One region of the Serpentinimonas sp. SSL01 genome, then DNA from elsewhere that is predicted to be linked to it. Evidence: predicted binding sites of a transcription regulator. Region 1 holds the regulator's gene; the other holds the start of a gene.
What was found. Region 1 encodes FNR, which switches genes on or off when oxygen is low (the NO sensors DNR and NnrR bind a similar motif). Its sites were predicted from a motif close to TTGATNNNNATCAA; they were not measured.
Positions count from the first base shown of each region.

Region 1 (6,176 bases):
GACCAACAGCTTCCTGATGATCGTGCTCATCCTGCTGGTGATCTCCATCGGCGGTCTGGTTGAAATCGTGCCGCTGTTTTTCAAGAAATCGACCACGCAGCCGGTCGAGGGCCTCAAGCCCCACACCGCGCTGCAGCTGGCGGGTAAAGATGTGTACATCCGCGAGGGCTGCTTCGTTTGCCACTCGCAGATGATTCGCCCCTTCCATGCCGAGACCATGCGCTACGGCCACTTCTCGCTCGCCGGTGAGTTTGTCTATGACCGGCCGTTCCAGTGGGGCTCCAAGCGCACCGGCCCCGATCTGCACCGCATCGGTGGTCGCTTTTCCGACGAATGGCACCGCCAGCACCTGATGGATCCGCGCTCGCTGCGCCCCTACTCCAACATGCCCGCCTACCCTTGGCTGGCCGACCGCATGGTCAACGCCGACGCCATGCCAGCGCGCTTACGGGTATTGCAGCTGCTCGGGCACCCCTACACCGACGAAGAGGTGGCAGGCGCCGCCGACGCGGTGCGGGGCAAGACTGAGATGGATGCTCTGATTGCCTATTTGCAGGTTCTGGGTACTTCGGTTCGCTGAGGCGGCCAGGAGCGGCGAGCATGGATATCAACGATTACCGCAGCATTGTGACCGTGGTCAGTTTGGTGGTGTTTTTGGGCATCGTCTGGTGGGCGTGGTCCAGGCACAACAAGGGCCGTTTCGATGACGCCGCCCAACTGCCCTTCAAAGAAGATTAAGCCGCGCACTCACTCACAAGAGAAACATCATGAGCGACTTCACAAGCTATTTCTGGCATTACTACGTTGCTGGGCTGACCCTCATCAGCATCTTGGCCTGCTTGGGCCTGCTCTGGTACACCAGCCGGGTCAAGGTTGCCCCGACCAAAGACAACACCACCGGCCACGTCTGGGACGAGGACATCATCGAAAAAGACAATCCGCTGCCCAAGTGGTGGGTCTGGATGTTCATCATCACCGTGGTCTTCGCCCTGATCTATGGCCTGCTATACCCGATGTTTGGCAAGTTTCCCGGTTTGCTCAACTGGAGTTCGGTGGGGCAGTACCAGGCCGAGCGCGCAGCCAACGAGGCGAGGGTGGCGCCCAAGTTCGAGGCCTTCGCGCAGATGTCGGTGCAACAACTGGCCGCTGACCCGGTTGCGATGCAGATCGGCGAAAGCCTGTTCATGAACAACTGCGCCGTCTGCCACGCCGCCGACGCCCGCGGCAGCCTGACCTTCCCCAATCTGACCGACAAAGACTGGATTTGGGGTGGCGACCCCGAGGCCATCAAAGTCTCGATCACCCAAGGTCGGGTAGCGGTCATGCCGCCCTTGGCCGAAGCCGTGGGTTCGCCCGAAGACGTGCTCAACGTGGCGCACTACGTGTTGAGCCTCTCGGGCGCGCCGCACGACAGCGTGCGGGCAGCCGCCGGCAAGGCCAACTTTGCCACCTGCATCGCCTGCCACGGCGCCGAAGGCAAGGGCAACTATCTGATCGGTGCCCCCAACCTGACCGACGACATCTGGCTGCATGGTTTTGGGGTCGATGCCGTGGTGCGCAGCATCAATGAAGGTATCATAAACGTCATGCCGCCGCAAAACGTGTTGCTGTCCGAGCAGCAGATCCACGTCCTGACCGCCTATGTGTGGGCCAAGTCCAACCCGGTGCAAAACTAACTTTGAGAAGTTTTGGCTTTGTCTGATACCCGACCCCCAGCCAGCGGTGCTCAACCCGCCGCTGGCCCCGAAGAAATCGAAATTACGTTCTACGCCGACCGGCAGAAGATCTATCCGCGCTCCGTCGCGGGGGTCTTTACCAACTGGCGTTGGGCCACGGTCTGGCTGACCCAGATCGTCTTTTATGGTCTGCCCTGGTTGCAATGGAACAACCGGCAGGCTGTTTTGTTTGACCTCGAAGAACGGCGCTTCTACCTCTTCAACCTCATCCTCTACCCGCACGACCTGATCTACCTCACTGGGTTGTTGGTGATCTCGGCGCTTGCCTTGTTTTTGTTTACGGCCGTGGCCGGACGCCTGTGGTGCGGTTTTGCTTGCCCGCAGACGGTTTACACCGAAATTTATCTGTGGATGGAAAAGCTGGTCGAAGGCGACCGCACGGCCCGCATGCGGCTCGATCAATCCGGCCATACGCTCGAGAAATACGGCAAAAAAACCCTCAAGCAAGTGCTCTGGATCGCCTTTGGCTTGTGGACCGGCTTCACTTTTGTGGGTTACTTCACCCCCATCGAACAGCTCTGGCTGGCGGTCTGGCAGGCCGAGCTCGGGCCTTGGCAAAGCTTCTGGATTTTGTTTTATGGCTTTGCCACCTACGGCAACGCCGGCTACATGCGCGAACTGGTGTGCAAGCACATGTGCCCCTACGCGCGTTTCCAGAGCGCGATGTTCGACCGCGACACCCTGATCGTGACCTACGATGCGCAGCGCGGCGAGCCACGTGGCCGCCGTTCGCGCCAAGCCGATCTGTCGCTGCTCAAATTGGGCTCGTGCGTCGATTGTTCGCTCTGCGTCCAAGTCTGCCCCACCGGCATCGACATCCGCAAGGGTTTGCAGTACGAGTGCATAGGCTGCGGTTCTTGCGCCGACGTCTGCGATCAGGTCATGGACAAGGTCGGCTACCCCAAAGGGCTGGTGCGCTTCACCACGCAAAACGGGCTCGAGCAGGGCTGGACCTCGGCCCAGATGTGGCGCCGCGTGCTGCGGCCGCGGATCTTGGCCTACGGTGCCATTTTGCTGCTCATCACCGTGGCGCTGTTCACCAGTTTGTACCTGCGCACACCGCTCAAGCTCGACGTCATCCGCGACTCGACCATTTTGTCGCGTGTGGTGCAACAAGGCTACGTGGAAAACGTTTACACGCTGCGCATGCTCAACGCCACCGAGCAAGAGCAACCCTTGCGTCTGGTGGTGCACGGTTTGCCGGGTTTGCAAGTGATCTCCGAGACCGAATTCTCCCTCGCGCCTACGGGTGCGCGGGCGCTGGCGGTGACGGTTCGTGTGCCGCCGGGCAGCAGCGCGCCGGGCATGCACCCGATCCACTTCGAGGTGCAATCTTTGGGTGCCGAACCCATGACGGTGCGCCAAGACTCGGTCTTTATGATGCCGCGTCAATGAACACCGTTGCAGCCACACAGGTTTTTTGTGCCTGCGCCTGACCTTTTAGCCTCCAGACCTACACTCAAATACCATGAGCACTGCCCAAGCCGCCCCAGCCCCGACCAAGCCTGCCCCTTGGTACCGTGAGCCTTACACGTGGTTGGTGTTTGGTCTGCCGGCTGCATCGATTGCGCTGTCGCTCGCCTTGGTCGTCACCGCCGTCAAAAACCGCGACCCGGTGCTGGACCGCAATGCGCCCATGGTGCCAGCTGATCAACGCCGTTTGCAGATGATGACGCCCGAACAGCGCGCCACCTACTTGGCTAGCCTGCGCCCGGCACGCGAAGCGCGCAACCACGCTGCCAGCCCCGAGGTCCCGCCGCCACGGCAGTAGGGTGCCCTGCAAAGCGGCGCCTCGTGGCACACGAGCAGAGCCTAGGCCCCTAGTTGCGCATCGGCGGGTTCACCAGCCGCTCCAGCGCCTGCGTGTCTTTGATCAGCACGTAGCGCTGGCGCACGTCGATGATGCCGTCTTCCATGAAGCGCGAAAAGGTGCGGCTCACGGTCTCGAGCTTCATGCCCAGGTAGCTGCCGATCTCTTCGCGCGTCATGCGCAGCACCAGTTCAGACTGCGAAAACCCGCGCGCGTGCAGCCGCTGCACCAAATTGAGCAAAAAGGCCGCCAGCCGCTCCTCGGCGCGCATGGTGCCCAGCAGCAGCATCACGCCCTGGTCGCGCACGATCTCGCGGCTCATGATCTTGTGCACATGGTGCTGCAAGGCGCTGAACTCGCGCGACAGTTGCTCGATGCGGTCAAAGGGCAGCACACAGACCTCGGCGTCTTCGAGCGCGATCGCGTCGCAGGCGTGCTGGTCGTGCACGATGCCGTCCATGCCGATGATCTCGCCCATCATCTGAAAACCGGTGACTTGGTCGCGCCCGTCGGCGCTGGTGATGCAGGTCTTGAAAAAACCCGAGCGCACCGCGTACAGTGCGGTGAAGGCTTCGCCCGCGCTGAACAGGGACGCTCCGCGTTTGATGCGGCGCCGATTCGATATGATCTGATCGAGATGCTCCAGCTCTTGCGGTTTGAGCCCCATAGGCAAGCACAACTCGCGCAGATTGCAGCCTGAACAGGCGACTTTGATGCTCTGAATATCCATGTAAGCGCGGCCAAATAGTGCGCGAAGCTTAACCCATGTGCTGCCGTGTGGGGCGCGCGTCAAAGAAAACAAAAAATGGGCTCGACTTGACTCAGGTCAAGGGTGAGGGGGGATGTTCGGTGCATATTCTCGCACCAGGAGAAATTTTAGTGAAACCTGTCATCGACGAGGGGTTGCTGCGGCGTTTTGACGTGCCCGGCCCCCGTTACACCTCATACCCGACCGCCGACCGCTTCGTCGAAGCCTTTGGCGAGCAAGACTATGTGCAGGCTTTGCGCCAGCGCCATGCCGGCTCGCTGGCCTTGCCACTGTCGATCTATGTCCACATCCCGTTTTGCGATTCGCTGTGCTACTACTGCGCGTGCAACAAGGTCATCACCAAGCACCACAGCAAGTCGGCCGAGTACCTGCGCTACCTCACGCGCGAGCTCGAGTTGCAGTGCCGCCATCTGGGCTCGGGCCACAGCGTGTCGCAGATGCACCTCGGCGGCGGCACCCCGACCTTCATGTCGGACGAGGAGCTCAGCGATCTGGTGGCGATGGTGCAGCGCCACTTCAAGCTGGTGCCGGGGGGCGAGTATTCGATCGAGGTCGATCCGCGCACCGTGACCCCTGCGCGGCTGGAGCACCTGCACCGCCTGGGTTTCAACCGCCTGAGTTTTGGCGTGCAGGATTTTGACCCCACGGTGCAAAAGGCCGTGCACCGCATCCAGCCCGCCGAGCAGGTGTTCGACTTGGTGGCGGCGTCGCGGCGCATCGGCTTCGAATCCGTCAACGTCGATCTGATCTACGGCCTGCCGCAGCAAACGCCCGAGTCGTTTCGCCACACGCTGGAGCGCGTGCGCGAGCTGCGCCCAGACCGCATTGCGCTCTACGCCTACGCGCATTTGCCGGCACGCTTCAAGCCGCAGCGGCGCATCGTGGCCGCCGAACTGCCACCGGCAGCCGACAAGTTGGCCATGCTCTCGATCTCGCTCGAGATCTTCAACCAAGCGGGTTACGTCTATGTGGGCATGGACCACTTCGCGCTGCCCACCGATGCCTTGGCGGTGGCCAAGCGCCAGGGGCGGCTGCACCGCAATTTTCAGGGTTACAGCACGCAGCCCGACTGCGATTTGATCGCCCTCGGGGTCTCGGCCATCGGCCGCATCGGGGCCACCTACAGCCAGAACGCCAAGACGCTCGAAGAGTACTACGACCACCTCGACCAAGGGCGGCTGCCGATCGTGCGTGGGCTGGCGCTGAGCCGCGACGACCTGCTGCGTCGCGCCGTGATCATGGCGCTGATGTGTCAGGGGCGGGTGGATTTCGAGGCTGTCGGTCTGGCGCACCTGATCGAGTTCAAAAGCTATTTTGAACCCGAGCTGGAGCGCTTGCGCGAGTTCGAAGCGATGGGTTTGCTGCGCCTGAGCGCGGGCAGCATAGAAGTCAGCGACACCGGCTGGTACTTGGTGCGCGCCATCGCCATGCAGTTCGACAAGCACCTGCAGCAAGACCGCGACCGGGCACGCTTCTCCAAAATCATTTGATCGCTGCAACGCCGCTGCCAAGCTGCTAGAGTCGGCCCATGTTTGAATCGATGCTGCTTTCGGCACTGGTGATGGGGCTGGTGGGCGGCCCGCACTGCATCGCCATGTGCGGCGCGGCCTGCGCCGGCATTGCCCACGCCGGCGAGCCGCGGCGCGTTCGCGCTTTGCTCACCTTCCAGTTCAGCCGCCTGATAGGCTACGCGCTGCTGGGCGCGCTGGCCGCTGGCACCGTGCAGGGCTTGGCTTGGATGGGGCAGCACACCGCCATCATCCGCCCGCTCTGGACGCTGATGCACGTGGCGGCGCTGCTGCTGGGGCTGGTGCTGCTGTTGCAGGCGCGCCAGCCGGCCTTCATCGAGGGCTGGGCCCAA
Region 1 is NZ_CM150487.1:1,287,043-1,293,218, reverse strand. Features, by position in the region: gene ccoO (cytochrome-c oxidase, cbb3-type subunit II) at 1-580, shown strand, start outside; gene ACVMK0_RS06135 (CcoQ/FixQ family Cbb3-type cytochrome c oxidase assembly chaperone) at 601-738, shown strand; gene ccoP (cytochrome-c oxidase, cbb3-type subunit III) at 768-1,676, shown strand; gene ccoG (cytochrome c oxidase accessory protein CcoG) at 1,695-3,131, shown strand; gene ACVMK0_RS06120 (hypothetical protein) at 3,205-3,507, shown strand; gene fnr (fumarate/nitrate reduction transcriptional regulator Fnr) at 3,557-4,276, opposite strand; gene hemN (oxygen-independent coproporphyrinogen III oxidase) at 4,426-5,805, shown strand; gene ACVMK0_RS06105 (sulfite exporter TauE/SafE family protein) at 5,844-6,176, shown strand, end outside.

Region 2 (6,176 bases), 430 kb from region 1:
GACGTAGCAGTGGCAGGTGGCGCAAGCGCAGGAGCCGCCGCACTCGCCCAAGATGCCCTCGATGCCGTTGGCGATCGCGCCTTGCATCAGGTTCCAGCCCTCGGGCAGATCGACGGTGCAGGTCTGGCCGTGGGCCTCGATGTAGGTGATTTGTGCCATGCAAGTGCGTCCGAAAAGTGCGTCCGAAAAATAAAAAATCAGCCTGCAGCCAGTTCGAGCACCAGCGGGCTGCGAAAGGTGGAGGAAGGCATCCAAGGCAGTTGCTCGGCCACCCGATGGTATTCGGGCACCACGCGGTGGAACTCCTCGAAGGCTATTTTGAGCGCCAGCCTGGCAATGGCCGTGCCCAAGCAGGCGTGTACGCCGCCACCAAAACCCAAATGGCCGCGCGGCTTGCGTCCGATGTCGTAGCGGTCTGGGTCGGGGAACTGGCGCTCGTCGCGGTTGCCGCTGCCATAGGCCAGGCAGACGAAGTCGCCGGTGCGCATGGTCTGGCCGTGCAGCGTCACGTCTTTCATCAGGCGGCGGCGAAAGCGCTGCGCCGAGGTGTTGTAGCGCAGGCTTTCTTCGATCGCGTCGGGCAGCAGCGAGGGGTCGGCCACCACGGAGCGCCGAGCCGCGTCGAAGCTGGCGAGGTTGTAGGCCAGCATCATCATGAAGCCCCCCAGCGACTCGACCCCGGCCATGATCAGGGTGGTGGTGGTGAGCAGCACCTCGCGCTCGTCGAGGCGGTCGCCGTCGATTTCGGCCATGGCGAAGTGGCTGATCAGGTCGTTGCGCGGCTCGGCACGGCGCAAGGCGATCACTTGCGCGGCGTAGTTTTGCATCCATTGGTAGGCGGCGATGTGCTCGGGGCCCTTGGCGCGGGTGCGGGCATCGCTTTGCACCATCAGCACCGCGTGGTCGCGCACTTCGTGCTCGGCCACCAGCGCTTCCTCGCCCATCGGTAGGCCGAGCGCGCTCATCAACACCTTGACCGTGAACTGCGAGGACACGTCTTTGAAATCGAACTGCGACACGCCGCGCAGCTGGCCAAACACCTGCTGCGCCATGGCGCGGATCGGCTCTTCGAGCGCCTGCAGGTTGCGCTTCATAAAGGCGTGTTGCACCAGGGCGCGCAGGCGGTCGTGCCGGGGTGGGTCGGAGCTGCCCAGGGTGGCGCCGGCACGGCCCGGCAGTTCGGTCATCAGGTTGCCGCTGGCGCTGGAGTACGTTTGCCAGTCGTTGAGCGCGCTCACGATGTCCACATAGCGCGACAACACCCACATTTGCGCCTGCTCGCTCCAAAAGCAGGGGTGTTCGTCGCGCAGACGGCGGTAGTAGGGGAACGGGTCGGCGTCGATCGCCGGCGCATAGGGGTCGAACTGGAAGCTGAACATGGCGCGCGTCTCCTGTGTGTGCTGGGCCTGCTGGGGCCGGCTTGGTGTTTTGTTTGGCTTTGCTTGATTGCTTGGCCAAGGCCCGAACTGTAGGGCCGAGCGGGCTTTGAAGGCGTGCAAAAATCTAGGCGATTGCTGGTACTTTTGGATCAAAATGCAACCATGACCAATCGCTCCTATGTGCGCCCTGCTGTGCCACCCCCCGCTTCTGGCCGGCCAGCGCCGCAGGGCCCAAGCCGGAGCAATGGCGCTGGCGTTCCCAGCCAATCGGCCGACTTGGCCGGCCCACCTTGGGCGGGCGGCACGCACATCCCCAGTTTTGCGCTCTATGGCGAGGCGGCGTCGCTGGGGCAGGAGCTGCTGCACATCGAAGAGGTGCAGTCGCGCAGCCGCCTCTACCATTGGGAAATCCAGCCGCACACGCACCAAGGGCTGTACCAAGTGCTGTGGCTGTGGCGCGGCCAGGCCGAGGTGTTGCTCGACGAGCACCGCAGCGCTGCGCAGGCGCCGGCGGCCATCGTGCTGCCGCCCAATGTGGTGCATGGCTTCCGCTTTGCCCCCGAAACCGACGGCCGCGTGCTGACGCTGAGCGCACGTTGGCTGCTCGAGGGCGAGACGGGGGCGCTTGGAGCGGCCTTTCAGGAGCTGTTTGCCGCCCCGCGCCTGTTGCACTTTTGGGCCGAGGAAGCTGCGGCGCAGCGGCTCGATGCGCTGTTTCGGGAGCTCACGCACGAGTTTCAATGGCCCACCGGGGCGGGCGGTTCGCCGGTGCTGGGCTGGCTGGCGCGGGCGCTGGTGTGGCGCCTGGCACAAGCCAGCGCGCAACAGCGCCAAGCCGCCCCGGCGGGCACGCGGGCACACCAGCACCAAGCGCTTTTCACGCGATTTTTGTTGCTGCTGGAGCAGCATTTTCTGGAGCACTGGCCGCTGCAGCGCTACGCGGAGCGGCTGGGGCTGTCGCTGCAGCGCTTGAACCGCCTGACGCGCAGCGCCAGCGGCCGCAGCGCCCTCGAGCTGGTGCACGAACGGCTGACCCGCGAGGCCTGTCGGCGCCTGCTCTACATCGCCGCACCGGCTGCCAGCTTGGCGCTCGAGCTCGGTTTCGACGATCCTGCGTATTTCTCGCGCTTCTTCAAGCGCCGCACCGGCCAGAGCCCGCAACAGTATCGGCAGGCGCAGCGGCAAGCGCTGCAGGCGGTGCGGACTGTTGCGCAGCCACCCCCGGCTGGGGGCTGAGCAGGGCCGGCGCCAGCGCCTCGATCTGGGCGCGCAGCCAGCGCTGCGCTGGGTCGTGCTGGTGCCGTAGGTGCCACACCAAGTACATCGGCAACGGCGGGCAGGCCAGCGGTGGGGCGGCGCTGGCCAAGCCGCGCAGCAGGTGGCGCTGCAGCAAGCCGGGGGCGGTGGCGAGCAGGCGGCTGCCGGGTAAAAACGAAGCCAAGCCAGCAAAACCAGGCACCAGCACCCGAAAGCGCCGCTGCACCCCGCGCCCGAGCAGCCATTGGTCAAAGTCCAGGGGTCGGTTGGGCTCATAGACCACGGTGGCGTGGTCGGCGGCCAGGTATTCGTCCAGGTCGCACGGGGCGGCGCGTTGGGTGGGGTCGTAAAACACCCGGTAGGCGTCTTCAAACAGGCGCTTTTGCACGATGTCGGTGCCATCGGGCGGACGCGGGCTGAGCACGAGCTGGCACCGATGTTGGCGCAGCAGCTCCAGGCTCGGGATGCCCGACGGGATCACGCGCAGCCGCACCTTGGGGGCTAGGTGTTGCAAGCGCTGCAGCAGCGGCGGCAGCAGCAAGTCGCGCTGCAGATCGTTGGCCGCTACGGTGACGCTGCCCTCCCACAGGGCTGGCTCGAAGCGCTCGCGCTGTGCAAAGCGCTCCATTTGCTCCAGCAGCGCCTGCGCCGGTTCCAACAAAGCCTCGGTGCGCGCCGTGGCCACGATGCCGCGCCCAGACTTGACAAACAGCGGGTCGCCCACGATGGCGCGCAGCCGATCGAGCTGGTGGCTCACCGCCGACTGCGTCACCCCCAAGCGCTGGGCGGCGGCGGTCACCGAGCCGGTTTGCGCCACCGCCACCAGCAGGCGCAGCAGGCGCGCATCGAGCGCGTACCAATCAAAATCATTCATGGGTTGCATGATGCCTCCTGGCTTGATCGAAGTCAATTCATGCGCCACACTGGGGCACCCGTCACAGCCAAATCGGTCAGCGCCCCAGCCGTGCTGGACCGCCCTTGCAGACCACACCACCCAGGAGCCCAAGAATGAGCAGCCCCATGCGCAACCCCAGCGATCCCAGCGCCCCCAGCGATACCCATGACATCCCCGGCACGACGCCGTTTGACGGCGCGCTCGCCCAAAAGGGCTACGCGCTCAACAAAATGTGTTTTTCGTTCAATCACCAAGCCAACCGCGAGGCTTTTGTCGCCGACCCCGAGGGCTACATGGCGCGCTACGGCCTGAACCCGCAGCAGGCCGAGGCGGTGCGCTCCAAGCAGGTGCTGGCGCTGCTGCAAGCCGGTGGCAACGCCTACTACCTGGCCAAATTTGCCGGCATATTTGGCCTCAACATGCAAGACATCGGGGCACAGCAGACCGGCGTGAGCAAGCCCGAGTTCATGGCCAAACTGGCCGCGGCCAACCAGCAGCCCGACTGGCCTGCGGCCAAGCTCGGGGTCTAGCGACAGACCCCGCGCCACCCCCAACCCCATTTTCCCTATAGCGCCTCAAGGAACCTCATGGCAACCCTACTCGGTGGCTTGGCCACTTCGCACATTCCGGCCATCGGCAACGCATTGGCCAAAGGCTGGCAGCAAGAGCCCTACTGGAAGCCCTTTTTCGACGGCTTCCCGCCCATCCACCGCTGGCTCGAACAGGTGCGCCCCGAGGTGGTGGTGGTGTTTTACAACGACCACGGGCTCAACTTCTTTCTCGACAAAATGCCGACCTTCGCCGTTGGGGCCGCCGCCGAGTACCACAACGCCGACGAAGGCTGGGGCATCCCGACGCTGCCGCCGCTGGCCGGCTGCCCGGAGCTGTCGTGGCAGATCATCCGGCATCTGGTGGCGCACGAGTTTGATGTCGTGACTTGCCAGGAGATGCTGGTCGATCACGCCTGTACGCTGCCGTTGAAGCTTTTTTGGCCCGAACACGAGGTGGCCCCGGTGCAGATCGTGCCGATCGACATCAACACCGTGCAGTTCCCACTGCCCACGGCGCGGCGGGTCTATAAGCTGGGCCAGGCGGTGGGCGAGGCGATCCAGCGCTGGGACAGCGACAAACGGGTGCTGGTCATGGCCACGGGCGGGCTGAGCCACCAGCTCGAGGGCGAGCGCGCCGGCTTCATCAACAAGGCCTTCGACCAGCAGTTTCTCGAAAGCATGGTCTCCAACCCCGAGTGGGCAACCCAGTTCAGCGATCTGGAACTGGTCGAACGGGCCGGCACCCAGGGGGTGGAGCTGCTGATGTGGCTGGCCATGCGCGCCGCCCTGACGCGCGGCGGGGCTGGGGTGCGCAAGGTGCACAGCAACTACCACATCCCGATCTCGAACACCGCCACCGGGGTGATGGCGCTGGAGTGTCTGGCCTGATCAAGGCGCAGCGCTGCCGACCGGGGCAGCTCCCTGGACGAGTTCCCGGGGGGCCACCAGCGGGCAGGTGAGGGTGAAGCGGGCCCCTTGGCCCGGGCTGCTCTCGAGCGCCAAGCGTCCGCCCAGCACCCCCGTCACCAGGTTGTGCACGATGTGCAGGCCCAGCCCGCTGCCGCCCTGGCCCAGCCGGGTGGTAAAAAAGGGCTCGAAAACGCGGTCTTGTAGGTGCGGCGCAATGCCCTTGCCGTCGTCGCTCACGCTGAGTGCGAATTGCTCGCCCTCGAGGGCCGATGCCTCGATGCGGATGCGGCCGCTGGCGCGCCCTTGCAGCCCGTGCACCCAGGCGTTTTGCACCAGATTGGCCAGCACCTGCCCGAGCGGGCCGGGAAAGCTGTCGAGCCAGATGCCGGCGGGCACCTCGACCTCGAGCGCATAGGGGCTATGCTTGAGCATCGGCTGCAGGGTTAGCACGATTTCGTGCACCAGTTCGGACAACTGAAACCGGCGCCGCTGCGAACTGGCCTGGTCCACCGCCACCTGTTTGAACGAGCTGATGAGCTCGGCGGCGCGCTCGAGGTTGCGCGTGGCGATGTCGTCGGCCGTGCCCACTTGTTGCACAAAGGCGTCGAGCTCGCTGCGCCGCAGCCCCTGCTGCAGGCGCTCGCGGAACTGACGCAGGCTCTCTTGTAGCGTGCTCGTCGCCATCAGGGCGTTGCCGATCGGGGTGTTGAGTTCGTGCGCCACCCCGGCCACCAGGCTGCCCAAGGCGGCCAGTTTGTCGGCTTGGACCAACCGGTCTTGGGTGGAGCGCAGTTCGTTCAGGGTGCGTTGCAGTTCGTTATTGGCCTGTTCGAGGCTCTGGGTGCGCTGCTGCACCCGGTCTTCGAGCTCGCTGTTGAGGCTGCGCAGCTCGGCTTCCAGCCTTTTGATTTCGCTGATGTCGATGTCCATGCAGACGAAGCGCACTTCGTCCGCCTGCTGCCCAGGGATCGCAAAGGTGGTGGAATAAATCCAGTGCAAGGCGCCGTCAGCGCCGCGCAAGGCGCCCTCGAAGGGGCCGAAGGGTTCGCCGGTGCGGGCGATGCGCTCCAGGATGGCTTCGAAATCGGCCTGTTGCTGGGTGTCGTAGTACAGATCGACCGGCCGCTTGCCTATGGCCTGAGCGCGGCTGTAGCCCAACATGCGCTCCGAAGCCGGGTTCCAGTC
Region 2 is NZ_CM150487.1:856,266-862,441, forward strand. Features, by position in the region: gene ACVMK0_RS04165 (2Fe-2S iron-sulfur cluster-binding protein) at 1-159, opposite strand, end outside; gene ACVMK0_RS04170 (cytochrome P450) at 198-1,379, opposite strand; gene ACVMK0_RS04175 (helix-turn-helix domain-containing protein) at 1,656-2,615, shown strand; gene ACVMK0_RS04180 (LysR family transcriptional regulator) at 2,512-3,519, opposite strand; gene ACVMK0_RS04185 (protocatechuate 4,5-dioxygenase subunit alpha) at 3,645-4,061, shown strand; gene ACVMK0_RS04190 (class III extradiol dioxygenase family protein) at 4,119-4,970, shown strand; gene ACVMK0_RS04195 (ATP-binding protein) at 4,971-6,176, opposite strand, start outside.
Region 2: a site for FNR is predicted at 3,533-3,546, ahead of ACVMK0_RS04185 (protocatechuate 4,5-dioxygenase subunit alpha). Genes of this name have one in related genera too.